2 regions of the Pseudoalteromonas sp. 0802 genome follow, and region 1 is predicted to be linked to the other one. Evidence: predicted binding sites of a transcription regulator. Region 1 holds the regulator's gene; the other holds the start of a gene.
What was found. Region 1 encodes sigma-54, which starts transcription at its own class of promoters, with help from an activator protein. Its sites were predicted from a motif close to GTTGGCACGNNNNTNGNNT; they were not measured.
Positions count from the first base shown of each region.

Region 2: a site for sigma-54 is predicted at 7,382-7,400, ahead of HUS61_RS08415 (flagellar basal body rod protein FlgF). Genes of this name have one in related genera too.

Region 1 covers NZ_JABVXE010000025.1:11,587-26,595, reverse strand. The annotation lists gene HUS61_RS19540 (lipid asymmetry maintenance protein MlaB) at 1-93, opposite strand, end outside; gene HUS61_RS19535 (phospholipid-binding protein MlaC) at 86-763, opposite strand; gene mlaD (outer membrane lipid asymmetry maintenance protein MlaD) at 766-1,314, opposite strand; gene mlaE (lipid asymmetry maintenance ABC transporter permease subunit MlaE) at 1,328-2,107, opposite strand; gene HUS61_RS19520 (ATP-binding cassette domain-containing protein) at 2,100-2,918, opposite strand; gene HUS61_RS19515 (calcium/sodium antiporter) at 3,167-4,135, shown strand; gene HUS61_RS19510 (KpsF/GutQ family sugar-phosphate isomerase) at 4,139-5,110, shown strand; gene kdsC (3-deoxy-manno-octulosonate-8-phosphatase KdsC) at 5,114-5,665, shown strand; gene lptC (LPS export ABC transporter periplasmic protein LptC) at 5,662-6,216, shown strand; gene lptA (lipopolysaccharide transport periplasmic protein LptA) at 6,206-6,727, shown strand; gene lptB (LPS export ABC transporter ATP-binding protein) at 6,724-7,449, shown strand; gene HUS61_RS19485 (RNA polymerase factor sigma-54) at 7,557-9,053, shown strand; gene hpf (ribosome hibernation promoting factor) at 9,081-9,368, shown strand; gene ptsN (PTS IIA-like nitrogen regulatory protein PtsN) at 9,372-9,824, shown strand; gene rapZ (RNase adapter RapZ) at 9,825-10,670, shown strand; gene HUS61_RS19465 (HPr family phosphocarrier protein) at 10,684-10,956, shown strand; gene mgtE (magnesium transporter) at 11,168-12,526, shown strand; gene HUS61_RS19455 (YgiQ family radical SAM protein) at 12,565-14,742, opposite strand; partial or broken gene HUS61_RS19450 (EAL domain-containing protein) at 14,864-15,009, opposite strand, start outside.
Region 2 covers NZ_JABVXE010000003.1:153,192-168,200, reverse strand. The annotation lists gene flgL (flagellar hook-associated protein FlgL) at 1-781, opposite strand, end outside; gene flgK (flagellar hook-associated protein FlgK) at 784-2,793, opposite strand; gene flgJ (flagellar assembly peptidoglycan hydrolase FlgJ) at 2,807-3,775, opposite strand; gene HUS61_RS08430 (flagellar basal body P-ring protein FlgI) at 3,967-5,061, opposite strand; gene flgH (flagellar basal body L-ring protein FlgH) at 5,074-5,757, opposite strand; gene flgG (flagellar basal-body rod protein FlgG) at 5,773-6,561, opposite strand; gene HUS61_RS08415 (flagellar basal body rod protein FlgF) at 6,583-7,347, opposite strand; gene flgE (flagellar hook protein FlgE) at 7,508-8,875, opposite strand; gene HUS61_RS08405 (flagellar hook assembly protein FlgD) at 8,927-9,607, opposite strand; gene flgC (flagellar basal body rod protein FlgC) at 9,621-10,052, opposite strand; gene flgB (flagellar basal body rod protein FlgB) at 10,055-10,465, opposite strand; gene HUS61_RS08390 (protein-glutamate O-methyltransferase CheR) at 10,601-11,431, opposite strand; gene HUS61_RS08385 (chemotaxis protein) at 11,453-12,385, opposite strand; gene flgA (flagellar basal body P-ring formation chaperone FlgA) at 12,528-13,232, shown strand; gene flgM (flagellar biosynthesis anti-sigma factor FlgM) at 13,311-13,631, shown strand; gene flgN (flagellar protein FlgN) at 13,624-14,055, shown strand; gene HUS61_RS08365 (LPP20 family lipoprotein) at 14,169-14,627, opposite strand; gene HUS61_RS08360 (flagellar assembly protein FlgT) at 14,738-15,009, shown strand, end outside.

The sequences.
Region 1 (15,009 bases):
CAGAAGGCGTTCACGGCTAATTGAATTTCGAGTCAGTTCGCCACTGACTCGAAACTGGTTATCTTCAAGTTGAGTAATCTCGACTTTACTCATCACCACCATCACCTCTAAATTGCACTGGCAGTTGGCTCTTCTGCTCTAGTAAGTCACTTACATAATCTAGACCATGTTGGCGTAAAATACCTTGTAATTCACTTTGTTTAGCATCAAGCAAACTAATACCCTCTGCAATCATATCGTACGCGCCCCAGTTACCACTGCGGTCTTCACGTACTTTAAAGTCGATTCTGATATCAGGTTTACCGGCTTCAACAATCTTAGTTTTAACAACCACCACATCTTGGCCTTTGAAAGGCTGTGGTGGTGCAAACTCAACGCTTTGGTTAGTGTATTGAGTAAACACACCTGCGTAAGTTGCAATTAAATACTTTTGGAAAACGTCAATAAAGCGTTGTAACTCTTTAATCGCATTCGCTTTTTCCTCTTTATCTTCGATAGCGCGCACCTTTGACACGTGATTACCTAGTACGCGCAGTGCAGCATACTTGTAGTCAATGTAAGGCATTAGCTCTTCTTCTACGATAACGCGAAGATGCTCTTTGTCTTTCGCAATAAGAGGTTGGTCTTTGGTAATACGTGCAAAAGTATTATCTGACACTGTACGAACCATTTTGTAAGGGTCTTTTAAATCAACCTTAGGTTCAGCGGCTTGTGCGTTTAGGCTAAACAGCACAGCAATACATAATAAAAACTTCTTAAACATAATTATTCACCACCCTGGTTGAATAAGAACTGACCGATTAACTCTTCTAAAACAAGCGCTGATTTTGTATCAGTAATGTAGTCACCATCTGCAAGCGCTTTGCTTTCAACACCAAATAGATCATCTAGATCTGTATCATGCTCACTTGCTGTTACATCTTCACCCATACAGCGTTGCTCAGCAGATTCAGGGGCAATAACAGGGTTAATGCCTAAGTACTGTTCACCTAAAATACCTGATGTCAAAATAGAGATTGATGTTGTGTCTGAAAACTTACATAAGTAATTTGCATCAATCGCCATATTTACCACAGGCACAAACTCTTTTGGGTGAATAAAGATTGATTCAACTCGGCCAACAACTACACCACCTACTTTAATCGGCGCACGTGCTTTTAAAGAACCAATGTTTTCAAACTTTGCGTTCAGTTGGTAAGTCTCACCACTACCACTAATGCCGGCATTCGCAACTTTAAATGCTAATAATGCAAATGCAGCGATACCAAGGGCTACAAAAAAGCCAACTAATATTTCTAATTTCCGTGAATTCATCTTTATACCCTAATTAGCTGGTAAACATTACCGCTGTTAAAATAAAGTCAAAACCTAATACTGCCAATGACGAGTGCACAACGGTTTCTGTTGTCGCTTTACTGATCCCCTCTGAAGTAGGAACACAGTCATAGCCTTTGTAAAGTGCAATCCAAGTCACAATCATGGCGAATACAAAACTCTTAATCATGCCGTTCACAATATCTTGTTGAAACGACACTTGCGCTTGCATGATTGACCAGAAGCTTCCTGAGTCAACACCAAGCCAATCAACACCCACTAAATGAGCGCCGATAATAGCAACCGCAGAAAAGATCAATGCAAGCAATGGCATACTGATAAAACCAGCCCAAAAACGCGGTGCAATAATGCGTTTAAGTGGATCAATCGCCATCATTTCTAAACTTGATAATTGCTCAGTTGCTTTCATTAAACCAATTTCAGCAGTAAGTGCACTACCCGCGCGGCCTGCAAACAATAACGCTGTTACTACAGGGCCTAACTCACGTAATAAGCTCAATGCCACTAAAGGCCCTAAGCTATCTTCGGCACCATAGCCTACTAATACGGTATAACCCTGCAGGGCGAGCACCATACCGATGAATAAGCCTGACACCATAATGATTAAAAGAGATTGCGAGCCCACCATATATAATTGGCGAACAAGTAAAGGCGTGCCTTTTTTGAAGTTCGGCACATTAACGAGTGCACCAAACAACATCTGAGTAGAACGGCCAAGCGCTGCGAAGCGCCCTAATGTTTTGTGACCTAACTTCTGGAATAGATCAAGCATTATGCACTCCTAGTAATTCATCATCATACGCAGGAGCTGGGAAATGGAATGGTACAGGGCCATCCGATAAACCATTTAAGAACTGTTGTACAAGTTCAGATTCATGGTTTTGCATTTGCTCTGGTGAGCCTTCGCCTATCACCCCTTGATCAGCAATAATGATCACGTGATCAGCAATACTCATAACCTCTGTTACATCATGGGTCACGATCAGTGATGATAAACCTAGCACCTCATTCAGTGATTTTATTAGCTTAACTAACACACCCATAGAGATAGGATCTTGGCCAGCAAATGGCTCATCGTACATGATAAGCTCTGGATCAAGAGCAATTGAACGCGCTAAAGCAGCACGGCGAGCCATACCACCAGAAAGCTCAGACGGCATTAAGTCTTGTGCACCACGTAAGCCGACAGCTTGTAATTTCATTAAAACGACAAGACGGATTAAATCTTCGCTGAGTTGAGTATGTTCACGCAAAGGAAAGGCGATATTGTCAAACACTGACATATCGGTAAATAAAGCGCCACTTTGAAACAGCATACTCATTTTGGTGCGGGCAGCATAAAGTTCCTTGCGAGTCATGCCAGGAATGCTGTTGCCTTCAAATAAAATGTCACCAGAATCAGGTTTAAGCTGACCGCCAATTAAGCGCAACATGGTGGTTTTACCAATGCCGCTTGGTCCCATGATAGCGGTAATCTTGCCTTTCGGAATGTTAAAACTCATATTTTTATATATGATTCTATCGCCCCGTGAAAAGGTTACATCCTTGATTTCTACTATTGATTGCGACAAGTCGCTCTCCATAACGTTTTTCACTAGTTTTGCCATTTTAAGGGTTTTTTAGTCAAGATGGAAAAAACAAATCGTAAAATTTTGTAATATTTTCTATCAATAAATTCTAAAGCTAGCTGCAAAGAGCTTAACGACACCTGAAATTTAGTTTCCTTGCTAAGCACGCTTTATGCTAGCCAGCCCATTCTTTTACTTATACTTTCAGGTTCGCTTTTGTTACTATTTGCAGTCATCTGTATAAGTAATGTTGGCGTATCACAATGGTGACTTCTTTTGTCATTTTAATTATTGGTTTTGCTGCACTCGTTTGGAGTGCCGATCGGTTTGTTTATGGGGCGGCTGCACTCGCGAAAAATATGGGGATCCCCACCCTAATCATTGGTTTAACCGTTGTTGCTATGGGCTCTTCAGCCCCTGAAATGATGGTATCTGCATCAGCAGCACTTGCTGATAAAACAGATACTGCGGTAGGTAATGCGGTCGGCTCTAACATTACTAATATCTTACTTGTACTTGGTGTCACAGCTTTACTACGCCCTCTTTCAGTATCTTCAATGACACTTAAACGTGAAATGCCGCTGGTACTGTTAATCTCAGTAGCCGCTTGGTATGTGTTCTCAGATAACTATTTTTCGTTCGCTGAAGGCATTGCCTTGATGATTGCTTTTGCTGTGTTTATTGGTGGTTTAGTTATTGTATCTCTGCGTGCTAAAAATCAAGATGACCCATTTGTTAGCGAAGCATGTGAAGACGTTCCGAACGATGTAAGCACTAAATCTGCCGTGTTTTGGTTAATCATCGGCATGATTTTATTACCAATTAGTTCACATTTTTTAGTTGAATCAGCCGTTGATATCGCAAAATATTTTGGTCTATCAGACCTTGTAATAGGCTTAACCATTATTGCTATTGGTACCAGCTTACCAGAGCTGGCAGCCTGTATTGCAGGGGTATTAAAAAACGAAGACGATTTAGCGCTTGGTAATATCGTTGGCTCAAACATTTTCAATTTACTCGCCGTATTACCACTTGCGGGTATTATCAACCCATCAATTATTGACCCTTCTGCGGCAAACCGCGATGCACTTATCATGATTGCAGCAACGATTGTATTGATTGCCATGTCATTGAACTTTAAAGGTGCTCGTCGTATCAATAGAGTAGAAGGTGGCTTCTTGTTAGTCGCATTTATTGCATATCAGGGCTATATTTTCAGCCAAGTAGGATAATTAATGACACAACCTAGCTTTATCGCGCAGGGTAAGCGCGTACTCGAAATTGAAGCACAAGCTTTACAAGAAATTGAGCAATATATAAATCAAGATTTCGATAACGCTTGCCAATTAATGTTCCAATGTACAGGTCGTATTATTGTGATTGGTATGGGCAAGTCTGGCCACGTTGGTAATAAAATTGCGGCGACCCTTGCAAGTACTGGCACACCGGCATTTTTTGTTCATCCTGGCGAAGCAAGCCACGGTGATTTAGGCATGATCACCCGTGATGATGTGGTGATGTGTATTTCGAACTCAGGCGAAACCAGCGAAGTACTTAGCATTATCCCTGTTATCAAGCGCATTGGCGCAAAAATGATTTCACTAACAGGCAACCCAGACTCAACCATGGCCAAACTGTCTGATGTACATGTGTGCATTAAAGTAAGCCAAGAGGCATGTCCATTAGGCCTTGCGCCAACTGCAAGTACCACAGCGACCTTGGTTATGGGTGATGCAATGGCGGTTGCGTTACTTGAAACCCGTGGTTTCACAGCCGATGATTTTGCGCTTTCGCACCCGGGTGGCAGCTTAGGTAAACGTTTATTACTTACATTAGATGATGTGATGCACGCAGGCGACGCCACGCCAATCGTGAGCGAAACCCAAAGCATTAAAGACGCACTAATCGAAATGTCAGCCAAGGGCCTTGGTATGACCGCGGTGATTGGTGAAGATGAAAAGTTAGCCGGATTATTCACTGATGGTGACTTACGCCGTATTTTAGAACAGCGCATCGATATCCATAATACGGCAATTAGCCAAGTAATGACCCGTTCATGTACAACTGCTCGCCCTGATATGCTTGCAGCTGAAGCTTTAAATATTATGGAACGTAAACGTATCAATGGTTTAATTGTGGTAGATCAAAGTAATACGCCAATTGGTGCCCTTAATATGCAAGACCTATTAAAAGCAGGAGTTCTTTAAGCAATGACATTCGCCGAGCTATACCAGCCTCTTAGCCCTGATGTGAGTCAGCGCGCACAAAAAGTAAAATTGCTAATCTGTGATATAGATGGCGTTTTTTCTGATGGCCGAATTTACTTAGGTAATGATGGCGAAGAGCTTAAAGCATTTAATACTAAAGATGGCTTTGGTATTAAAGCGCTCATTAATAGTGGCTTTGAAGTGGCAGTGATTACTGGCCGCCATTCACAAATAGTTCAGCAGCGAATGACTAGCCTAACAGTTCAGCACATTTATCAGGGACAAGAAGATAAGCTGATTGCTTATCAAGAGTTAAAAGATAAACTGGGGCTGACTGATGAACAAATTGCCTATATTGGTGATGATGGTCCAGACTTACCAGTAATGGAAAAAGTAGGGTTTGCCATTGCTGTAAACGACGCACACCCACTGATTAAAAAGCTGGCTCATTACACCACATTATTACCAGGTGGCTTTGGAGCTGTGCGTGAATTAACTGATTTACTGATGTTAGAAAACGGTAAGCCGTTAACTAGCGATGGAACCAGCGCATGAATATAGCCCGTATTTTACTGAGTATTGTTTTTGTTTGTTGCATGGTGTGGTTATGGTACCCGTACTTTAACCAATCAACAGACACAATAACTAGTGAAGACGAGATCATCGCAACACCTGATTACACCGCAGTGGCGTTAAAGCAAACAGCGTATGACGAGCAAGGCAAAATTAGTCATAAAGTGGCTGCTGCTAAAATGGAGTTGTATCAACAATTAGGGTTTACCTTTTTTGAGCAACCTATTTTTACTATTTATGGCGACCAGCAGGTTTGGCAAGTAAAAGCCAAAGAAGCCACATTGTACGAAAACGATCAGCTGATTTTTGAAGGGGATGTAGTTGCTAAAAACTTAACCCACAACGGCATGATTGAAGATATAAAAGCAGAAAACATTAATGTCGACATTGATAAAATGACCATGTTTTCTAAGCAACCTGTGACACTAACAGGACCGAATTTAAAGATTACCGGGAAAGGCTTAAAAGCCGATTTAAAAACCGAAATTGTTGAGTTAACTAACCATACACGAACCATATACTATGACCAATAAACTGAAGAAATTACTCCTGATCCCAAGCTTATTGATTGCCTTTTCGGGCGCAGCTGCCGAGCAAACTGGCGCTCAAATTAGCATTAGCTCAGATCGCCAAGTAGGTAAACTAAAAGATGGCGTTGGCATATTTGAAGGTAACGTAGAGATCGTGCATGGTAATCGTCGTATTACCGCAGAGCGCCTTGAAGCACACGGCGGTGATACCGAAGGTACAGTAGAGTTGATTATTGCCACAGGTAAGCCTGCTTACTTCGAAGAAAAGCAAGCTGATGGCACCGTAATGAGCGCTAGCGCAGAAGAAGTTCGTTATGATGTTGCAAAACGCTTCTTAACCTTAAATGGTGAAGCTGAAGTTACTCAAGCAGGTCAAAAAGTAACAGCAAAAAGCATTACCTATGATATGGCACAGCAGCTGATCAGTGCTGAAAAAGACGAAAACTCAACAGATCGTGTACACACTATTTTAGTGCCTGTTGAAAATAAAAAAGATAATAAAGGCCAACCATGAGCACATTAAAAGCAGAGCTTTTAGCTAAAAGCTACAAAGGCCGCCAAGTGGTTAAAAATGTCGGTCTTGAAGTTGAAGCTGGCAGTATTGTTGGCTTGCTTGGTCCAAATGGCGCAGGTAAAACAACGACCTTCTATATGATTGTAGGCCTAGTACCTAGCGACAAAGGTAAAATCAGTATTGATGATAACGATATCACCCTTTTACCAATGCATAGCCGTGCGCGTTTAGGTATTGGCTATCTGCCACAAGAATCGTCAATTTTTCGAAAGTTGACGGTTTACCAAAACTTGATGGCCATTTTAGAAACTCGTAAAGATCTAAATAAAACCACCCGCGAAGAAACACTCAATAGCTTACTCGATGAGTTTAGTATTCAACACATTCGTGACAGCCAAGGTATGGCGCTGTCAGGTGGTGAGCGACGCCGTGTAGAAATTGCTCGCGCATTAGCCGCTAATCCTAAATTTATCCTTTTAGATGAGCCTTTTGCTGGTGTTGATCCAATTTCAGTGTTAGATATAAAGAAAATTATTGAGCACCTAAAAAATCGTGGTATCGGTGTACTAATTACTGACCATAATGTTCGAGAAACCCTTGATGTTTGTGAAAAAGCCTACATTGTTTCTCATGGGGAGCTAATTGCATCAGGCACACCTGAGCACGTATTAGCAGACCAAACTGTACGCGATGTATATCTAGGCGAGCAATTCAGGCTGTAACCATTACGCCAGCGACTAGAGCATCTGCTAGACTTATAACAATGACAATAAATCGATAACTGTGTTTATACAGTTATCGATAACTTAAAAAGGATTGTTAGGGATACATGAGGCAATCATTACAGCTGCGCATGGGCCAGCAACTTACAATGACTCCACAACTGCAACAAGCGATTCGTTTGTTGCAGCTCAGTACATTGGATCTCCAGCAAGAAATTCAAGAAGCGCTTGATAGTAATCCCCTGCTTGAAGTGGAAGAAGCGGATTACAATGAAGAAAGCACCGGCAAGAATGAGCAAAAAGCGGAGCCTGACGATGTGCAAGTCAGCGCGTCTGCCGAAGAAGCACCTAGCGAGTACGAGCAAGAAAGTAGTGATGCTCTCAATAAAGACACCGTAAGCGATGACTTAGCAATGGACGTCACGTGGGATGAGTACATGAGTGCCGCCCCTTCAACATCGTCAGGGCCAATGCCTGAAGATGAATCTATCTACCAGGGAGCATCAACCGAAACCCTTCATGAATACCTAATGTGGCAATTACAGCTCACGCCATTTAGCCCTACTGATGAAGCGATTGCTGTGGCAATTGTAGAAGCTATCGATGACTCAGGTATTTTAACGGTAAGCTGTGAAGATATAGTCGAAAGCTTTAATCAAAATAACGATGAAGAAGAAATCGAACTTGATGAAGTCGAAGCGGTCTTAAAAAGAATTCAGTTATTTGATCCTGTGGGTATTGGTGCGCGCAGTTTACAAGAATGTCTGTGCATTCAGTTACGCCAATTCGATGCTAATACGCCATATTTAGCTGAAACTAAAATGGTTTTATCTGAGCATATCGAATTATTAGCGAGTCGCGACTATCGAACTTTGATGAAAAAGACTAAGCTTAAAGAAAACGAGCTTAAAGAAGTGATGACACTAATCCACAGCTTAAATCCTAAGCCTGCGGATAGCATAGTGCGCGAAGAGTCTGAGTACGTTATACCTGATGTATCAGTAAAAAAAGTAAAAGGTCGCTGGGTAGTCGAGTTAAACCCAGACTGTATGCCAAAGATTAGAGTGAACAGCCAATATGCGGCGATGTCTCGCTCTGTAAAATCAAGTAGCGACAGCCAATTTATTCGCTCTCACTTACAAGAAGCTAAGTGGTTTATTAAAAGCTTAGAAAGCCGTAACGATACGCTATTAAAAGTGACCAACTGTATCGTTCAACAACAACAAGCTTTCTTTGAGCATGGCCCTGAAGCAATGAAGCCGATGGTGCTAAATGATGTTGCTGAAATGGTCGAAATGCATGAATCGACGATTTCACGGGTAACAACGCAAAAATATATGCATACCCCACGGGGTATTTTTGAGTTGAAATATTTCTTCTCAAGCCATGTCAGCACCGAAAATGGTGGTGAGTGTTCTTCTACAGCAATACGCGCTTTAATCAAGAAGTTAGTCGCTGCAGAAAACTCAGCTAAACCATTGAGTGATAGCAAAATTGCAGATATATTGGCTGAGCAAGGAATTAAAGTAGCTAGACGTACAATTGCAAAATATCGTGAGTCTCTAGCAATACCTCCGTCTAATCAGCGTAAGAGTCTGATTTAGACGTTTTACATAGAAGGAAAAATGCTTATGCAACTAAATTTAACTGGTCGTCATGTAGAAATCACAGATTCATTAAGAGACTATGTAAACACCAAGTTTGCAAAACTAGAAAGGCATTTTGACCATATTAATAATGTTCATGTCATTCTAGATGTAGAAAAATTAAGCCAAAAAGCAGAAGCAACTTTACATGTAAACGGAGGCGAATTGTTCGCTTCTACAGAACATCAAGATATGTACGCAGCCATTGACTCACTGATCGATAAACTTGATCGCCAAGTCATTAAACACAAAGAGAAATTAGCTCGACATTAAATTATGAAACTAAGTTCACTTACTAACCAGGACTGCAGCAAAGCTGCGGTCCTTTTTAATAGCAAAAAAAGAATTCTTGAATATATCAGCGAACTGGCCCACCAGCAGCTTCCTCATTTATCGCAACAAGATATCCTAGATGCTTTACTCAACCGAGAAAAACTAGGTAGCACCGGCATTGGCCGAGGTATTGCTATTCCACATGGCCGAATGAGCGGCGCAGATGAGCCTCATGCATTTGTGATAGTGAGTGAATCCCCTATTAATTTTGATGCAATTGATAATCGTCCAGTTGATATTTTTGTGGCACTCATCGTACCAGATGGTGACTGTCAGCTTCACCTAAAGACCTTATCAACAATTGCTGATAGACTTAAAGATAAAGAATTTTGTAAACAGCTGCGTAGTGCTACTACCGATCAGCAACTGTTTCAGGTCATATCAGCAGAGGCATAAATGGAATTAATAATTATCAGCGGTCGCTCAGGCTCAGGTAAATCGGTCGCTTTACGAGTACTTGAAGACTTGGGCTATTATTGCGTTGATAATATTCCGGTTAATTTACTGCCTTCGCTCGTACGTAGTGTGTCTGATAACTACGATAAAATAGCGGTCAGCATCGACGTGCGTAACTTACCGAAAGAGCAGCAAGAATTTAATGATATTCTTGAGTACCTGCCAGGTTTCGCAAACCCAACACTATTCTATTTAGACAGTGATGACCAAACTCTGATCAAGCGCTTTTCAGAAACACGCCGCTTGCATCCACTATCTATTGATTCTTTGCCGCTTGATCTGGCCATTAAACAAGAAAAAATCCTGCTTGATGTGTTGATCACTCGCGCTGACTTTATGATTGATACCACTGATCTGAGTGTTCATCAGTTAGCAGAATCAATTCGCGAAAAGATTTTAGGTAAAAAAGATAAAAAGCTGATTATTACTTTTATGTCGTTTGGCTTTAAGCATGGTATTCCAAAAGAAGCTGACTACGTTTTTGATGCACGCTTTTTACCTAACCCACACTGGGAACCTGATTTAAAGCCACTAACAGGCCTTGATCAACCAGTAAAAGATTACCTAGCTAGCCACAGCATAGTGCAAAAGTTCACGTGGCAAATACAAACCTTTGTGCAAACTTGGTTGCCACATTTAGAGCGTAATAACCGCAGTTACCTGACCATTGCTATTGGTTGTACCGGCGGCCAGCATCGCTCTGTTTACTTAGCGCAAACAATTGGTGAGAGCTTTGCCAAAAGCCATGCTAATGTAAAAATTCGCCACCGCGAACAAGACATTTAATTAGGCACCAACAATGCACGCTGAAGATACCTTTTTAATTCAAAACAAACTTGGCTTACATGCTCGTGCTGCTACTGTTTTAGCGCAATTAGCGCTGCAATTTGATGCCAAAATTACGCTTTATCAAGATGATAAAGAAGCTGAAGGCGACAGCGTGTTAGCATTAATGCTACTTGAAAGTAGTCAGGGTAAAGAAGTTCGCGTTGTGTGCGAAGGCCCTGACGCCGATGCTGCATTAACGGCAATCGGCGAATTAATTGCACAACGCTTCCACGAGCAAGAATAGCATTTGCTAAGACTTCAGGGTTTACGGTAAACTTAATTCGGATATTTAAAATTCCCTTTAAATATCCTACTTTTATATCGCTCGCTTTTCTAAATTACAAAACTCTTAATAAATTTATCGCAGTGCGACGATATCTCTGCAAATACACTACAAAGCAACTATGCTGTATTTGCTTAGCCTATTTAAACTTTTTTCAGTTGTAAGGACGCCAATGCCAGAAGCCTTTGAACAAGATTACCCACTACAACAACTCAAACAAGTGACCAAGTCACTCAATAGTGGTCAATTTGTTCAAGTGCGCGGTATGTTAGCCAAAACGGCACCTTGTGATACAGCCCTTTTACTTGAATCTTCTCCCCATAAAATTCGTCGTATGCTTTGGCAGCTGGTTGATCCAGATGTCCGTGGTGATGTTCTAGAAGAACTCTCTGAAGATGTACGTCTTGGCATTATTGCCCAGATGGAGCCTGAGCACATTGCTGCTGCCACTGAAGATATGGACGACGATGACTTAGGTGAGGTTTTACGTAGTCTTCCTGATACCGTATATCAAGACGTTGTCAGTGCCATGGACTCGCAAGATAGAGAGAGAGCTACTCAAGCACTTTCTTATCAAGAGCGCTCAGCCGGTGCCTTGATGAACAGCGATACGGTCACCATTCGTCCTGACGTTACCCTAGATGTTGTACTGCGCTATTTGCGCTTACGAGGTGAGCTACCAGAAGGTACCGATGACTTATATGTAGTTGATAAGCATAACTGCTTCTTAGGTGCGCTTTCATTAACTACATTGCTGACCAGCCCATCAGATAAAATTGTTCGTGATTTAATGGATGAAGACTGTGAGTCAATCCTAATCTCTATGGATGAAAGTGATGTGGCGCAACTATTCGAACGTCACAACTGGATTTCAGCGCCTGTTGTGGATGATAACGCTCACTTGCTTGGTCGTATTACCATCGATGATATCGTTGACGTAATCCGTGAAGATGCAGAGCACAGCATGCTTAGCCTCGCTGGTCTTGACGACGAAGAAGATACCTTTGCGCCAGTGCTAAAAAGTTCACAGCGTCGCTCTATTTGGCTTGGGGTTAACTTATTAACCGCACTTTTAGCAGCCATTGTGGCAAGCTTTTTCGAAAACACCTTAGCAATCTTGCCTATTTTAGCGGTACTCAATGGTATCGTCCCTTCAATGGGGGGTGTTGCGGGTAGCCAAACCCTAACTCTGGTTATTCGTGGTATAGCGGTTGGTCATATCAACCAAACCAACCAACGCTTCTTATTACTTAAGGAGTTAGCGATTGGCGCACTGAATGGCATTATTTGGTCGATATTAATTGCTGGTGTGGTTGCCCTATGGCAGTGGGACTTTAAACTCGGTGCAGTGCTGGCCTTTGCAATGTTTATGAATCTTGTTGCCGCTGGTATTGCGGGTGCGAGCATTCCATTAATTCTTAAGAAAATGAAAATTGACCCAGCCCTTGCAGGGAGCGTAGTGCTGACAACCGTCACTGATATTGTTGGTATCTTTGCCTTTTTAGGCACCGCGACTTGGTTATTGATCTAATATAAAAACGGCCCTTAAAGGGCCGTATTTATATCTATTTACTTTGCGCGCTGCTTATTTTTACCCACTCTAGGTTTGGTATTGGCCTTTTTAAATTGGCTAAACCCGGTGTGACGCGTCAGTGCCGCACGGCCTTTTCCACCTTTACCCTGCGCCGCTTTTTCATTACGGCCTTCTTCAGGTACCAAGCAGTTTGGCCCTTTACCGATTAGATTCGCTTTCCCCATTTTTCTTAGAGCTTCGCGGATCATCGGCCAGCCAGCTGGATCGTGGTAGCGTAAAATCGCTTTATGTAAGCGACGCTGACGCGCACCTTTTGGTACTGGCACTTGTTCAGTATTGTTTTTAATATTGCGCAACGAGTTCATCTCTGTGTGATAAATCGTGGTTGCATTAGCCATCGGCGATGGATAAAAGTTTTGTACTTGATCAAGTTTAAAGTCATGAGCCTTTAGCCACAGCGCCATGTTCACCATGTCTTCGTCTTTTGTTCCTGGGTGAGCAGAAATAAAATACGGGATCAAATACTGCTTTTTACCCGCTTCTTTTGAGTATTTATCAAATAGCTCTTTAAACTTATCGTAAGCACCCATGCCCGGCTTCATCATCTTAGATAATGGTCCATCTTCAGTATGCTCAGGGGCAATTTTTAAGTACCCGCCTACGTGATGGGTAACCAACTCTTTAACGTAGCGTGGATCTTCAACGGCTAAGTCATAGCGTACGCCAGACGCGATCAAAATTTTCTTCACACCTTTTACATCACGGGCTTTTTTATAAAGCTCAATGGTTGGAGTGTGATCCGTGTCCATATGCTTACAGATATCAGGATAAACACATGATAAACGACGACACGTGCTCTCTGCCTTTTTGCTCTTACAGCGTAACTTATACATATTCGCTGTCGGTCCGCCTAAGTCAGAGATAACGCCTGTAAATCCCGGCACCTTGTCACGAATTTGCTCAATTTCATCAATAATTGATTGCTCAGAACGGCTTTGAATAATGCGTCCTTCGTGTTCTGTAATCGAACAGAAAGAACAACCACCAAAGCAACCACGCATGATGTTCACCGAGGTTTTAATCATTTCATAGGCTGGGATTTTTTCATCACCGTAACTTGGGTGCGGAATGCGCTGATAAGGCAAACCAAATACGCCATCCATTTCTTCGGTTTCAAGTGGAAATGCTGGCGGGTTAACCCAAATAGAACGGTCGCCATGGCGTTGAAATAACGCACGTGCACAACCTGGGTTGGTTTCTTGGTGCAAAATACGCGAGGCATGAGCATAAAGCGGTTTATTCACGCTTACTTGCTCATACGCTGGAAGCTTAACGTAGGTCTTTTCCCAAGGCTTAGGGCGCGCAGGCTGAATAGTGATTGGCTTAGCCGCCTCAGCACTTAAATCGATTCCCGCTTGTTTAAATTCAGACTTACTACAACCCACATCATCTGCACCGTACGGGTTTGGAATTGGATCAATCTTACCAATTTTATCAATTGCAGTTGAGTCACTACCACGCCAACCCGGTAATGGTTCTTTACGAATAACCGCAGTACCACGAATATCTTGGATTGTCTCAACCGACTCACCCGCAGCAATACGGTGGGCAACTTCAACAAGTGGGCGCTCAGCATTACCGTAAATTAGAATGTCAGCTTTGGCATCAAACAATACGCTGCGGCGTACTTTTTCTTGCCAATAATCATAATGAGCAATACGGCGTAAGCTCGCCTCAATTCCACCAATAATCAGCGGCACATCTTTATAAGCTTCACGACAGCGTTGGCTATATACAACCACCGCACGGTCTGGACGTTTACCACCTATATTACCCGGTGTGTAAGCATCATCATGACGCATACGCTTTTCAGCAGTATAACGGTTGATCATCGAGTCCATATTACCCGCTGTAACACCAAAGAATAAGTTAGGCTTGCCTAACGCCATAAAGGCATCTTTTGAATTCCAATCAGGCTGCGCAATAATACCCACACGAAATCCCTGTGATTCAAGCATACGACCAATCACAGCCATACCGAAACTTGGGTGGTCAACATACGCATCACCACTAACAATGATCACGTCACAGCTATCCCAACCTAACGCGTCCATTTCTGCACGAGTGGTTGGTAAAAATGGCGCCGTGCCATAGCATTCAGCCCAATACTTAGGGTAAGAAAACAGGCCTCGCTCGGCTTTTAATGCGCTCATAAAGTGTACTCTGCTAACAAAAGGGGCGAATTATACCTCAGTCTTATAGATTATTATAGAAAACAAAACGCCCTACATATTGAAGGGCGCTGTTTAATTAGTATGCTTTTGTCCAAACTAGCTATTGCTTAGCTTGCAGGTAGGTAATTAACTCTTTTTCTGGCATAGGCTTAGCGTACATAAAGCCTTGCACTTCATCACAGCCAAGCTGAGCTAAATAATCTGCTTGCGCTTGGGTTTCGACTCCTTCAGCAATGGTTTTTAAAC
Region 2 (15,009 bases), on a different contig from region 1:
TATCAATCGTTACACCAGCTTGCTGCACAACAAATGTATTAGGTGTGCCTGTGGTAGTAATAAAGCTTAGTGTATTGGCATTTGCGGCTGCGGCAGGATCAGCGTTGTAATTTGCCTGATGGAATTTATCGAAATCAGCTTGCTCAGTAACATAAATTTTTGAGCTTGTAATACCGCCGGACACAGTGCCGTCGTTTGATGCCACATTTAGTCGAGCATTTACTTTTTCGAATGTATCAAAACCATTGTCACTTGATTTGATTTCTACACCTTCAGCCACTTTGATCTTGTGTTGCCCCTGATCGCCGCCATATTCATAGCGACCAGACGTACTATTGTAGCTATAAGATGGGGTATTATCTTGGTAACCCGAAAAGATAAATTTACCGTCTTCGGTCTTTGCATTCATCAAATCAAGTACCGTACTTTGCAATGCTTTAACTTCTTCAGCAATACCTTCACGGTCGATATCACTATAGGCACCGTTACCAGCTTGAATCGATAACGTATAGGCGGACTCAAGTGCGCCTTTAATATTTTGCAGCACACTTTCTTCTGTCGTTAGGCGGCTATTCAGCATAGTAATGTTTTTTGTGAACTGTTCATTACCCTGAATGCGATCTGTATAAAGTAACGCGCGAGCCGTTGCGGAAGGATCGTCAGCAGCAGTTAATACACGCTTTTGGGTATTAACCTGCTCTTGCGCTTTGTTTACATTTTGTTGTGAGTTAAGAATAGAATTAAGGTTATTCTTATACATCATGTTATTTGAAATACGCATAATTACCTCGCCGCACTTAATAAGGTGTCAAAAATAGTACGTGCTGTTGAAAGTACCTGTGCTGATGCAGCATACGATTGCTGGAAGCGCAGTAAGTTTGCCGCTTCTTCATCAAGGTTTACACCTGATAGCGATTCATACCAAGCTTCAGACTGATCAGCCAATGCTGTAAAGGCCGCACCATTGGTTTGGGCTTGACTAGTCACTACACCAATATCAGTGACAATGCCTGAATAGGCTTGATTAAACGTTTTATGATTATCGGCTGTACTACTTGCTTCAACATTTTGACGCACTAGCTCACCATTTTGTAAATCGGCCAATAGCAAACCATTACGGTTATCATCAAATCCACCAGTGTTAAACTCTACTGTGAAGGTGTCACCTGTTGCAGGTGATCCTTCAATATTGAAGTCAAATCCGTAGGTATCATATGGCGCCCCTGCTTGAGCAAGAATATTTTCAGCAGGTGGTGTAATGGTAAAGGTCGATGTACCGTTACCATCTGTAATTTGATACTCGTTAGCATTCGCCGTTTTCACTAACGTGATATCGCCATTCGCCAAACTCGGTGGAGGACCCACGGTAATACCCGTTGAGTTGTCAATATCGGACACTGTGCCAGCAGAAATACTTGCATCACTGGTATTATTGATATCGTTCGCAGTTCGAATAGGTGATGCTAACGCTAAATCTTCAGGACGTTCAGTTGCAAGCTCTAAGCTAGTTGCAGCCTGAGAGTTCAACTTAACCATAAATTGGTCACCAGTATTTGCAGCTCCTGATACGTTGAGTTGTAAACCAAACGCTTCACCACCCGTAATAGTTGATGAGTCAATCACACCGGCAGTCACATTTGCTGTAGATGCGGTGCCAATAGGCTCACCTTTATTATCGATTGCCTGAATCTCAACAGTGGTTGCACTGGTATAAGTAACGATAAAGTCACTTGCTGGCAATTCGCTGCCTTTACCAGGTTCAAGGGTTGCCGTCATTGTTGATGTGCCCGTATTCGCTTGATAACCAAACGCATCTACCGTTGGAATAGCAAAAATATCGCCGCCAATTTCACCATTAGCGTCCATACCTAAGCTATTTTGTTGGTTAAAGGCATCGGCTAATGCTAAACCCATTTGACCAAGCTGGTTTTGCGCTGGCACTAAAATATCGTCACGAAATGCCAGTAAGCCACCAATTTTGCCTTTCAATTTACTCACATCAACTTCAAGCGGCACGGCTTTGCCACCGTTTACATCAAGTTTTAATTCTTTAAAGTTCGGATCAGGATCGCCACTGAATGAGAACAGATTAAATGTGCCACTTTGCATGACAAGTGCTTGACCAGAGCCTAAATACACTTGTTTCTCGCCGTTATTACCATCGAGTGTTTCAATATCAATCAGCTCAGATAAGTCACGAATTGCTTTATCACGTTCATTATATAAACCACTTGATACTGACTCACGATCAGTACCATGAACCGAAGCAATCTTGGTATTTAAATCACTGATATTTTGGATCAGGTTATTTGCTTCATCTGAAAAGATTTCTAGTTGCTCATTTACTACTGCTTTTTGGTCAACCACAATGCTCGATAATCTGTCCATTTGATCAATCAAATTTTGTGCATCCGTCATGACCAGTGAACGAGCTACTGTTGATGACGGTTGGTTTAAGCTTTCTTGTACATTGTTAAAAAACGAATTTACGCTCGTTGATAAGCTGTTTGACTCTTCTGAAAACAAGCTATCTACACGGCTTGCTTCAGTTACAAACTGATCAAAGAACGCTTTATTAGAGGTATCTCTATTTAATTGCTTTTGTGCAAATTCATTTAGTAAGCGATACGTTTCACCACGGCCGACTTGGTTATCGATCATGGTTGTGAACTCAGTACGCTCACGCACATACCCCTCGGTATTAACGTTGGCGATGTTTTTACTGGTGGTTTGTAAAAGCTCAGAGTTAGCTCTTACACCGGCATTTGCTATGTCATATAAGCTAAATGACATGAGGGTCTACTCCTTAACGTACCAATGAAGCAGCGACGCTTTGAAGCTCAACGCGCTTCAATACCTGCTTAATTTTATCGGCATAATTTGGATCTGTTGCATAGCCTGCTTTTTGTAACGAATCTAAAAAGGCTGCAGGTTCTGCGGTATTATTAAGTGCTTCTTGATAACGTGGGTTTTCATTTAAAAAATCCACAAAGTCGTTCACACTGTCTTTAATCGATTGATAAGAGCGAAAACTTGCTTGCTTTTTAACTGGCACACCTTGTTCAAACTCAAGCGTGACTTTGCTTGCTTTATCACCTTGCCAGCTCCTATCCGATTTAATATTGAATAAGTTGTTACTACTTGTGCCATCAGCTTTACTGATGATGTGTTTACCCCAGCCCGTTTCAAGTGCTGCTTGAGCAACCATCACAGCTGGGTTTAAGCCAATTTTCTCAGCCGCATTTTTAGCGTGCTCCCAAACAGAGCTAATGAAAGACTCAGCATCTTCAAAGCGGTTTTCTGTTTGCTCGTTCGCTGATGTATCCTCGACAGCTTGTGGTTTAGCCTTAGCCTCAGTAGTGCTATCAAGGACACCGCTTGCGCGTTTATCACTAGCAAAATCAGCCGTCGTTCTAAGTACAGAACCTGGTGTAAACTCTTTACCGTCTGGCGAGAGTTGCTGAACAATCAAGTCAGCTAGACCCAGCGAACCATTTGATGAAAGCTCAACCGACATTTGTTGGTCATGCATCTCTTCAAAAAATTTAACGCCGCTTGAATTAAATGGGCTGTCTTTATCTTCAAATGCTTCATTTGCTTTACGCATGCTTTTAAGCAGCATCTGAGTGAAGATAGATTCAAATTGTGCCGCCGCTTTTTTCAGCGCCTCTTTTGACGCATCGCTAGAGGCATCACTTTTTAAGGCATTTTGACGTAATGAGTCTAAGTTGCCTAAATCAAAAAAGTTTTGCTTGTCGAGATGATTAGTATCCATCAGCTTTTTGACACAATAGTTAATAATGAAAATTAAAATGCAAAAATTGCGCCAATAAAAAACTTTATAAATGAATGGCTAATAACTGATACAGGAATGGAGTAACTTCAGAGCCAAGATTTTGGCTGATGTTTATACACTGAACGATTAAGGTATAGAAACAAAAAACGCGCTCGAAAGCGCGTTTTAATTTAAATGATAACCAGTTGCCCGTTTATCGCCCCCGCTTCTTTTAAAGCTTCAAGGATTGCCATTAAATCACCCGGCGCAGCCCCAACTTCATTGATTGCACGCACGAGATCATCAAGATTAACACCCGGGTTAAATACAAAAGCACGTGAATCATCTTCGTTCACATCAATAATACTTTGATTGGTAACCGTGGTTTCACCATCACTTAAAGCATTTGGCTGTGACACATTTTGCTGCTCAGCAATGGTGACCGTTAAACCACCATGTGTAATCGCCGCTGGCTGTAGCTTCACGTTTTTGCCAATCACTATTGTGCCTGTGCGAGAGTTCACAATAATTTTTGCTGCTGTGTCTGCTGGCTTAAACTCTAAGTTTTCAAGTGTCGACAAATAAGCAACACGTTGAGATGCATCACGCGGTGCTAATACACGTACTGACGCTGCATCGATTGCCTGGGCGCTGTCAGGACCCACTAAATCATTAATCGTTTGCTCTAAGCGTTTAGCCGTTGTGAAATCAGGACGATTTAAATTAAAGGTAATGTAGTCACCTTGCATAAACGGGCTCTTAATAGCACGCTCTACAATGGCACCGTTTGGAATACGGCCCACTGTGGGTGTGTTAATAATTACACGGCTACCGTCTGCCCCTTCAGCACCTAGACCTCCTACAACTAAGCTGCCTTGTGCAATTGCATAAGTATTGCCATCAACCCCTTTTAGGAAGGTTTGTAATAAGGTACCACCACGTAAACTACCCGCACTACCGATAGACGAAACCGTAATATCAATGGTTTGACCGGGTTTTCTAAATGCCGGTAACTCTGCATGTACAGCCACAGCGGCAACATTTTTAATCTTAGGTTTTAAACTGTCAGGTAAAGTGATACCAAAGCCATTCAGCATGGCTTTAAAGCTTTGTTGAGTAAATCGGCTTTGTTCACCTGTGCCAGGCAAACCGACAACCAAACCATAACCCACTAATTGGTTTGAACGCACGCCCTCAACCATAGATACATCTTTGACTCGCTCAGCCTGGGCAGAAAACTGCAGGCTAATTAAGCAAAGAGCGATGATGTATTTAAACCCATTCATGACTTTATTCCTCTAAAATGGGAAAAGCGAACTACTAAAGAAACGAGACAGCCAACCTGCACTTTGTGTTTCTTGAATTTGCCCTTTACCTGAGTATTGAATTCGCGCATTAGCAATTCGGTTTGATGTGACCGTGTTATCTGCTTGAACATCTTCAGGACGAACTAAGCCTTCAAGGCGAATAAATTCTTCACCGGTATTCAAAGTGAGCCATTTTTCACCGCGAATAACCAAGTTTCCATTAGGTAAAACACGCATCACATTGACAGAAATATCACCAAATAAGCTATTTGATTGATTAGACTTTGAATCACCTTTAAACGATGCCCCTGAACCAATACCAAACTGAATGCTATCACCACCAATATTCACAGGATTGCCACCAAGCCCAATAACAGGGTCTAAACTAGCGTCCGTTTCTTTATCGGTTTCGGTTTTAGCGGCTTTGGTGGCTTGCGTTGATTCTTGCAATTTAACCGTGATGATATCACCAGCACGCAGTGCCTTTTTATCTGAGTACAAGTCATCTGCTGAATAACTATCAAACAACGAACCCGTTGGTACCATTGGCTCTGTTGTTGGCTCCGGATACATAGGCGCATAGTAAGGGTCATCCTGAACCACATGATGATTTTGCGTTGTCATACAACCACCCAGCATTAATGCTGCCGATGTGACTAAGATAATATTACGCATGCTGCCTCCTACCCATTAAAGCTGTTGATTGATGTAACTAAGCATTTCATCAACCGCTGAAATCACTTTTGAATTCATTTCATAAATTCGTTGTGTTTCGATCAAGTTAACAAGCTCTTCAGTTACATTCACATTAGACGTTTCTAGAGAACCTTGAACCACCGTACCTAAACCATCGATACCTGGGTTACCTTGCACAGGCGCACCACTCACAGCGGTTTCGGTGTATAAGTTTTGTCCCATAGGCTCAAGACCCGATGGATTAATAAAATCACTAATCGTTAGCTGACCAATGACCACGTTGTCTGCTTGCCCTGAAATACGCACTGACACTTCACCATCTTGTGAAACAGTGATTGATTGCGCATCGTCTGGAACATTCATTTCCGGCTGTAAAGGAAAACCTGCGCCCGACGTTACAATGCGGCCATCTTCGTCAGTCGTGAATTGACCGTTACGCGAATAGGCAATGTTGCCATCTGGCAATTGCACTTCAAAAAAACCTGGTCCTGAAATCATCCAGTCCAATGAATTTTCAGTGGTAAGCATGTTACCTTGTGAAAAGTTCTTTTGGTTAGCTACCACTTTGGCACCGGCACCAAGCATTAAACCCGATGGCATTTCAGTGTCTTGAGATGAACGACCACCTGGTTGATTGATGTTTTGATATAGTAAATCTTCAAATACGGCGCGGCTTTTTTTATAGCCTACCGTGCTGGCATTCGCGAGATTATTTGAGATCACCGAAATATCGGTTTGCTGGGCGTCAAGCCCGGTTTTACTGATCCATAATGCAGGATTCATAACTCTACCCTCTCAGTCATCTTAAACAATGCGTAACAGCTGATCTTGACGCTCGTCGAGCTCTTCGGCTGTTTTCATTAATTTAACTTGTAATTCAAATTGGCGTTGATTGCTGATCATGTCGACCATTTCATGCACTGGGTTTACGTTCGACATTTCAAGCGTACCCGACAGTACTTTTACGTTTGGTGAAATATCACAAAAACCACAAAGGTCATTGACCAACATGTCTTCTTTTGGTCGAAATAAACCGTCATTACCTTTTTCAAGCTGAGTGTTATCAGCCTCAATCACTTTTAAGCGATCAACCACTTCCAAAAAGTTTGCTGGCGCTCCTTGTGGGCGAACCTGAATAGCACCGTCTTCACTAAACTCAACTTTCTCGATAGGTAATGGCAAAATGATTGGACCACCTTCGCCAATTACTTGACGGCCATGGCTAGTGATCAACGCGCCATCTGGAGTAATGTTTAATGTGCCAGTTTTGGTGTACGCCTCATTGCCTGATGCATCTTGTACACTCAACCAACCACGGTCACTCATCGCGATATCAAGCTCGCGGCCAGTTTCAACAAAACCACCCGATTCCATATTAGATCCAGGGCGTTCTTGCATTGCAAACACCCTAGATGGCAGACCTTCACCGAAGGCTTGCATAGAGCGAGCTTGTGCAAAATCAGCTTTAAAGCCAGTAGTGTTAGCATTAGCAAGGTTGTTGGCCTTGAGTTCAAGACCTCGCAAACTTTGCTTAGCACCCGACATGGCAATGTAGACCATTTTGTCCATAACATTGACTCACTAAAAATACGATAACTAAGAAATGCAATAAAAGTGCCAAAGTAAAATTGACGCTAAAATAGGAAAGAAAAATAGGCTGCTAGAATGAAAAAAGGCTGCCAATAGAGGGAGCAGCCTTCGTGTCGGATTAAGCTTAGAGCCGTTAAAATTAACGGATCTGTAGGATGTTTTGCTGTAGTGTTGAGTTAACCTCAAGCGCACGTGAATTTGCTTGGAAGTTACGCTGCGCACTAATCAAGTCAACAAGTTCGTTAGTTAGGTTTACGTTTGATTGTTCAAGCGCAGATGAGTTAATTGAACCCAAGGTACCTGAACCTGGTTCGCCAGCAATAGGCTCACCTGACGTTAAACTCTTCTTCCAAGAAGTATCACCCACTTGTTGTAAACCCTGTGAGTTCGAAAAGCGTACCATGGCAACTTGACCTAAGAATGAAGTGTCACCATTACTGTATGAAGCAACAATTTTACCGTCAGAACCGATATCGATACCTGATAGACGACCTACAGTCGCACCATCTTGTTCCAGTGCTTTTACTTCAAAGTTACTAGCATATTGAGTAGGTACTTTATTCGCTGTTGCCGCTTCATCACGCCAGTTCATCGTTACATCATCAGGGAAACTAGCACCATTAGATAGTAAGTCAGATAAACCTGTCGCAGCGCCTGCGCCATTTGGTAAAGTTAATGGGTTAAATGATGCATCAGTATTAGCAACACCATCCGTGTTAAGTGGTAAACCACTTGAATCAAATTGGAATGTAGTTAGTGGTGTATAAGGCGTTGTTGTTTGCTCTACACCACTTGCATCAAATGGTTTTTCATCCAGTGTGGCGTATACTTGCCACTCATTGTCATTACCTGTCACAGCTGCATCAGTTTTAACGAAGAAGAACTGTAAAATATGTGGCTCACCTAATGAATCATACACAGTTGTTGATGTTGAACTATTATATGTAGCACTTGATTCAGGATCAAACGGTGTCACTGTTGGCGCAGAGGCACGTGAATCAAGGTTAAATGATGAATAAACATTCGTGGTTGCACGCGGTGAACCTGATGCATCAGGAATTTGTAACGCCGAAGATGTACTTAAGCTAACAGAAGTGGTATCACCAGTTGCTTCATCAACAGGGAAACCTTGTAAGTAGTTACCGCTTGCATCAACAATAAAGTTATCCTGATTTAATTTAAACGCACCTGCACGAGTATATGTGAAGTCTTGCGCACCTAGGTCATTCGCCATTGCGAAATAACCTTCACCAGTGATCGCTAAGTCAAGAGAGTTATTTGTGAAAGATAACGAACCTTGGTGGAATTGCTGTGCCACCATTGTCGTTCTTACACCGTCACCATTTTTTGTTTTACCAGAACTAAATACTGATGATGCGTATACATCAGCGAACTCTGCACGAGACTCTTTAAAGCCCGTAGTATTAACGTTAGCAATATTATTTGCTGTAACGTCTAAATCTTTTTGCGCGGCTGCTAAGCCTGTTAATGCTATATTGAAGCTCATAACTCACCTCTAACCTATCTCTTAGCCTAAGCTAACCCAAACTTTTTTTACTTATGCGATTTCAGCTATATCAGTTAGCCTAACCGCACCCTCTTTTGTATTTACGATAATGCCGCTTGCGCCATTAATATTGACACTTTCAATATTCTTAAAGGTCGCCATTGGCATACTGCTGTAGTCTCCATTTACAAAGCCTTCAGCACTGATGTCATATTCACCTTCAGGTAGCACATTGCCATCATTGTCTTTACCATCCCATTCAAAACGAAGTGCACCCGCTGACTGAGAACCTAATTCAATGGTACGCACTAACTGGCCTGATGAATCCGTTATTCTTAGCGTTAAAGATTCAACAGCGGTTTCTGCAACCACCGACCCTTTAGCTAGATTTTCGCCATCAAAATCAATGGTGTCAGACTCAAGTAACGCTTGCTTACCAACGAGCGTTGAAGCCTGTAACGCAGAGTTAGATGTCATTGATGCAGTCAGTGATTCAAACTTCTCATTTAAGTTTGAAATACCCTCAGCCATAGTGAAATTCGTCATCTGCGCAATCATTTGATCGTTGTCAGCAGGCTTGCTTGGGTCTTGAAACGACAACTGTTGTGTTAAAAGTGAGAAGAAGTCTTCTTGCGTTAAAGTATCATCTTTCTCTTCTGTTTTATTTTGATTGTCTTGCCAACGTAAATTATCTAAATACGTTGATGACGCACTGCTGATGTCGTTACTCATAACTTATCCTCGGTTACCGCTGCCCAAGCAACAGTGTTTTACTTAACATTTGCTTAGCTGCATCAGCAACTTGCACATTTGTTTGGTAAGAGCGAGAGGCTGAAATCATATTTGCCATTTCTTCTACAACATTAACGTTAGGTTTGTAGATATAACCATTTTCATCCGCACTTGGGTGGTTCGGGTTATATTCAATTTGTAGAGGTTTATCGCTCTCTACAACACCTAATACTTTAACGCCAACAGAAGAGCCCTGAGGATTGCTTTGTGATGATGACGCTTTAGTCAACTCTGCAGCAAAAACAGGATGGCGCGCTCGGTATGTCTGATCTTGGCTAGAACTAATCGTATTCGCATTCGAGATATTACTGGCAGTAGTATTTAAGCGAACATTTTGCGCGCTCATACCGGTTGCTGAAATATCAAAAACATTATACAAACTCATGATTAAGCTCCTTGACTACCGAGGGCTTTTTTAAGGCCTTTAATTTTACTACTCATAAATTGCAGGCTTGCCTGATACTCTAATGAGTTCTGTACATACAAGTTTCGTTCCACTTGTATATCAACTGAGTTACCATCACCTGTATCTGCTTGATTTGGCGTACGAAACATTTCTGCACTGCCAACAAAACGACTGCCCCCGGCAATATGTTTAGCATCGGTTCTTACCATGCTATTGCCGCCTTGTTGGTTGCTTTTTGCCGCTTTTAATGCCGAAGCAAAATCGATATCTTTCGCTTTGTAGCCCGGCGTATCAGCATTAGCGATATTTGTCGCTAATAACTCAGCGCGTTGTGAACGGATCAACATCGCATGAGGATGAACACCAAATGCTTTATCAAAACTGATAGCCATAACCATCTCCAAAAAATTGACTCTGCAGTGGTTAATGCAAAAGCTAAGCCAAGAATAAAGAAGTGATTTTATTTATATAAGAGACTGAAAAATAGATAAATTTAGCAACCTAAGGACTAGGTTGCTAAGGAGAGTTTACTTTTTCTGATAGATGATACCCGGGTTACAACGAACCATATCAAAGCTATCACTTAAGCCCGCCATTGATTCTGACGCACCTAAAAACAGGTAACCTTTCGGGTTTAAAGCTTGAGCAAATTGCGAAATGATTTTAGCTTTTACTTCTGGTGAAAAGTAAATCAACACATTACGGCAAAATATGATGTCAAACTTGCCCATTAGGGCATATGAATCGAGTAAGTTTAAATGTCTAAAGCTGACCATTTTACGTATAGGGTCAACTACCTGAGCCATTCCATTACCGCTGTCCTTGAAGAACTTTTGACGACGCTCCATCGACAAGCCACGAGCAAGGGCTAGTGAGTCATACTCAGCATTCTTGCACATATCAAGCATGGTATTAGAGATATCAGTGCCAATAATTTGCGCCCCCATCTTTAATACGCCTGGATTTTTAGATTGGAACTCGGCAACAGACATGGCAATTGAGTACGGCTCTTGTCCTGATGAACTTGCCGCTGACCATATTTTTAGTGGCCTACGCACATCTTTAAGCTCAGGAAATAGTTTTGTTTTCAATAACTCAAACGGATATTGATCACGAAACCAAAGCGTTTCATTGGTTGTCATCGCATCAACGACAGCGGCACGAAGCTGCCTCTCATGAGGGCTTAGTGTTTTACTTACCAACTGTGATAAAGACTCAACATTAAAACGCGCCATAAGCGGCGCAAGGCGGCTTTTAACTAAATAAAGTTTATTATCGCCAAGCACAATGCCACATTGTTGCTCTAAAAAAGAGCGGAATTGATCGTATTCGCTTTGTTGTAAATGCTTATTTTCCAAAGTAATACCACCTATAAATAATTAATCACAATGAACCCACTTCTTCACAGCTGTCGCTAATTCATCTGGGTTAAATTTTGCAATAAAATCATCAGCACCCACTTTTTCGATCATTGCTTGGTTAAACACCCCACTTAAAGAGGTATGCAAGATCACATGCAAAGGTGATAATTTTGGATCAGCCTTAATTTCAGCGGTTAAGGTATAACCGTCCATTTCTGGCATTTCTACATCAGATATTAATAGACCAACACGTTCAGTAATATCATTTTGACAATCGAGCTGAGCAATCTCTCTTAAACGTAAAAGCGCTTCTTTTCCGTTTTTAGCTAGTTCAGTTTGTACACCTAGAGGTTCAAGCGCACGCTTAACTTGGTTTCGAGCTACTGCAGAGTCATCAGCAATAAAGACAATACGCTCACCTAAGTCACGCTGAATCTCACCTTCACCAACTACTTCAGCGCTTACTTCAGTGTTAACTGGGCAAATTTCGTTTAATATCTTTTCTACATCGAGAATTTCAACTAATTCGTTTTCAATCTCAGTGACCGCAGTTAGGTAAGAATAACGTCCGGCTCCCGAAGGCGGCGGCATTATTTTTTCCCAGTTCATATTCACGATTCGTTCAACGCCACCAACTAAAAACCCTTGCACTGAACGGTTGTACTCAGCAATGATGATAAAACTGTCTTTGATATTTTCAATTGCAGGGCCACCTACAGCCATCGATAAATCAATAACAGAGATAGTTTGACCACGGATATGCGCAACACCGCGAATGTACGCATTTGATTTGGGCATGTTAGTAAGTGGTGGACATTGCAGAACCTCTCTTACTTTAAACACGTTTATACCAAAGCGTTGTCGCCCTCTGAGTTTGAATAATAGTAATTCAAGGCGGTTTTGCCCAACCAACTGAGTACGCTGGTTAACTGAGTCTAAAATGCCTGCCATTTCAATCTCCTAAAGATAAACAATCAGAGCTGGAACAATAATTGCCTTCTTTGTGTTAAAGCTACATAAGGTTACAAAGCGTCTGTTTTTTGACGCAAAATATTTATACCTTGTTTTCAACCATAAGCATAGTCGAAACAATATGAGTTTGTTAAAAAAAAGCCGAAGATACAGTGTTTTTTATTTTCTTACTAGCCTGTTGTTTACAACACAACTACAGGCAGAAGTTTATAATACCGAGCAACTTCAACAAATCGCCATCGATTTTGTTAGCGAGCAGCTCCCTGATCTGGACACCACACCTCAAATTAGTGCTTTACCATTAGATAGTCGCATTCCTGAGAGGTTATGTGAGTCACCAATTAACAAAGAGTTACCAACTGAGCCTCCTTTTAATCGGCAGGTAACTGTACAACTTAAGTGCCAAGATTTAAATAGTTGGACTCAATACGTTCACGTGCGCATTATTGAGCTCGAACCTGTGGTTGTTGTTACCACTAATTTAGCCCGTGGAGAGGTCATTCGCCCTGAACATTTACGCCTCGAAATGAAACCTAAACAATTTGTTAGAACACAATATGTTCAAGATGAGGCTATACTTATTGGCAGTCGCAGTAAGCGCAATTTACGTGACGGCACACCTATTGTTATGAGCCAGGTTTGTATGGTTTGTAAAGGCGATAATGTAACTATCTATGCTTCATTACGCGGCTTAAGAATTAAAACCACCGGAATTGCTCTAGAAGATGGCACGTTAGACGAATTAGTACGTGTAAAAAACAAAAAATCAGGTAAAGTATTAAATGCACGTGTGGATGGGGTCGAGTCTGTACAAGTAAATATTTAATTTTTTATATTTATGCTAAAGTATCCGCTGTGCCCGCCGATATAAAGGCATATGTTGGGTAATGTATAGGTCAAAATTATGGTAAGCAATGTCAATAATGGTCAACAACAGCCTTCTGTGTTGACAAATACCAAGCAAAAAAAGCTTGATTTACAAAAAGATAATGCTAATGCAGCCGCTGCAAAATCGGCCGCACCAAAAGCAAGTGCAGATTCTGTTAGCTTAACTCCTCAAGCTAAACAGCTAAAATCTTTGCAAGAAAAAGCAGAGCAATCATCTGGCTTTGATAGCAATAAAGTGGCTGAGCTGAAAAAGGCAATCAGTGAAGGTAAATACCAAATTGATGCTGAAAAGCTAGCAAAGAACATCGCTGCATTCGAGTTTGATGTCTATGGCTGATCATAATCATTTAATAGCTAGCAAATTAACACAACAAGTTTCTTGCTTGGAGTCTATTGCTGCGCTGTTAGATGATGAGTTGACAGCCATTGCTGCAAAGCGTGGTGACGGATTAAAGAGTATTGCCCAACAAAAAATCTCTTTGCTCCAACAAATTCAAACCATTGATAAAGAAGTTCAAAAGCTTGTTGCGCACAACGAATCGCAAGATGACGAAGTAAGTGCACTCATTAAGCAAGTAAATACTCTCCTAGCAAGCTGCAAGAAGAAAAATGATGTAAACGCTCACGCGGCCCATCAAGCACAGTTGAGTGTTAAGCAACTTAAAGATATTTTAATCGGTGCACCATCATCGATGACCTACGACCAAGGCGGCAGCGTGATTCAAGGCGATAAGAAAATCGTTCACAACTTGAAAGCATAAATACTATTTCATTAAAAAAGCGCGATAACTAAGTTATCGCGCTTTTTTAATGCTTGCAGAATTTGCTGGACTTATGCGGCAAGCCAATAGGTTACAACTAGACTAAGTTGCACCTAATAATATGTTACTTTTTTCACTTGGCGCGGTTTTACTTCGCCGATGTATAAATCGTGCACTCGCTTCATATCAAGCTGTAATTCAGTTGCGTAGGTATCCCCTACCGCATAGGTTTTAATAACCTGTGCACCTTTGATCACACCTTGTACTTGGCTTTGTAATTGATCATTATGAGCAATGCTGTTTTGCACTGTAGTGCCTGCGGAAATTCTTTGCCCGTAAACTTGCTCAGCAAGCTCGCGGTAAGCTTCAAGCTTTGAGGCTTTAATCGCAAGTAGAGTACGCTGCGATTCATTGCTACTTGGTTGAGCACTAATTGGCGCATAACCCACGGCTTTTAGCACTGGGTAGCTATCTGGCTCAATGTAAGTGTATTCTACATGTTTATCAAAAATACTACTGCAGCCGGTTAATGCTGCGCAGGCAACCAGCCCACCGAATAGAAGTGCTCGCATAATTTGCTTCCGCTTAAAACTCTTTGGCTACAAATATGCACGTTTAATGCCACTGTGGTACAGTCCTTGCTCATTTAGGTTATTCATTGGTTTTAATGCTAGGTGTCAGCATGAAAAATAAAACAATAGCCAGCTTAAAAGGCCTTGGCTTAGCCTTTACAATTTTGTTTTCTAACAATAGCTTAGCTCAGTGGTTTGAATCTACAGGCCATGCAGTTGTAAAAAATGGCGATACGAGCCAAGCCAAATCTGCCGCCATTAAAGACGCCATAACTCAGGCTTTAGTGTTTTCTGGCGCTCGAGTAACCTCTGTACAGACCTTAGTTGACGGGGTTTTGACGCAAGATCAGCTGAAAATAAGCAGCCATGGTGAAATCCAGAA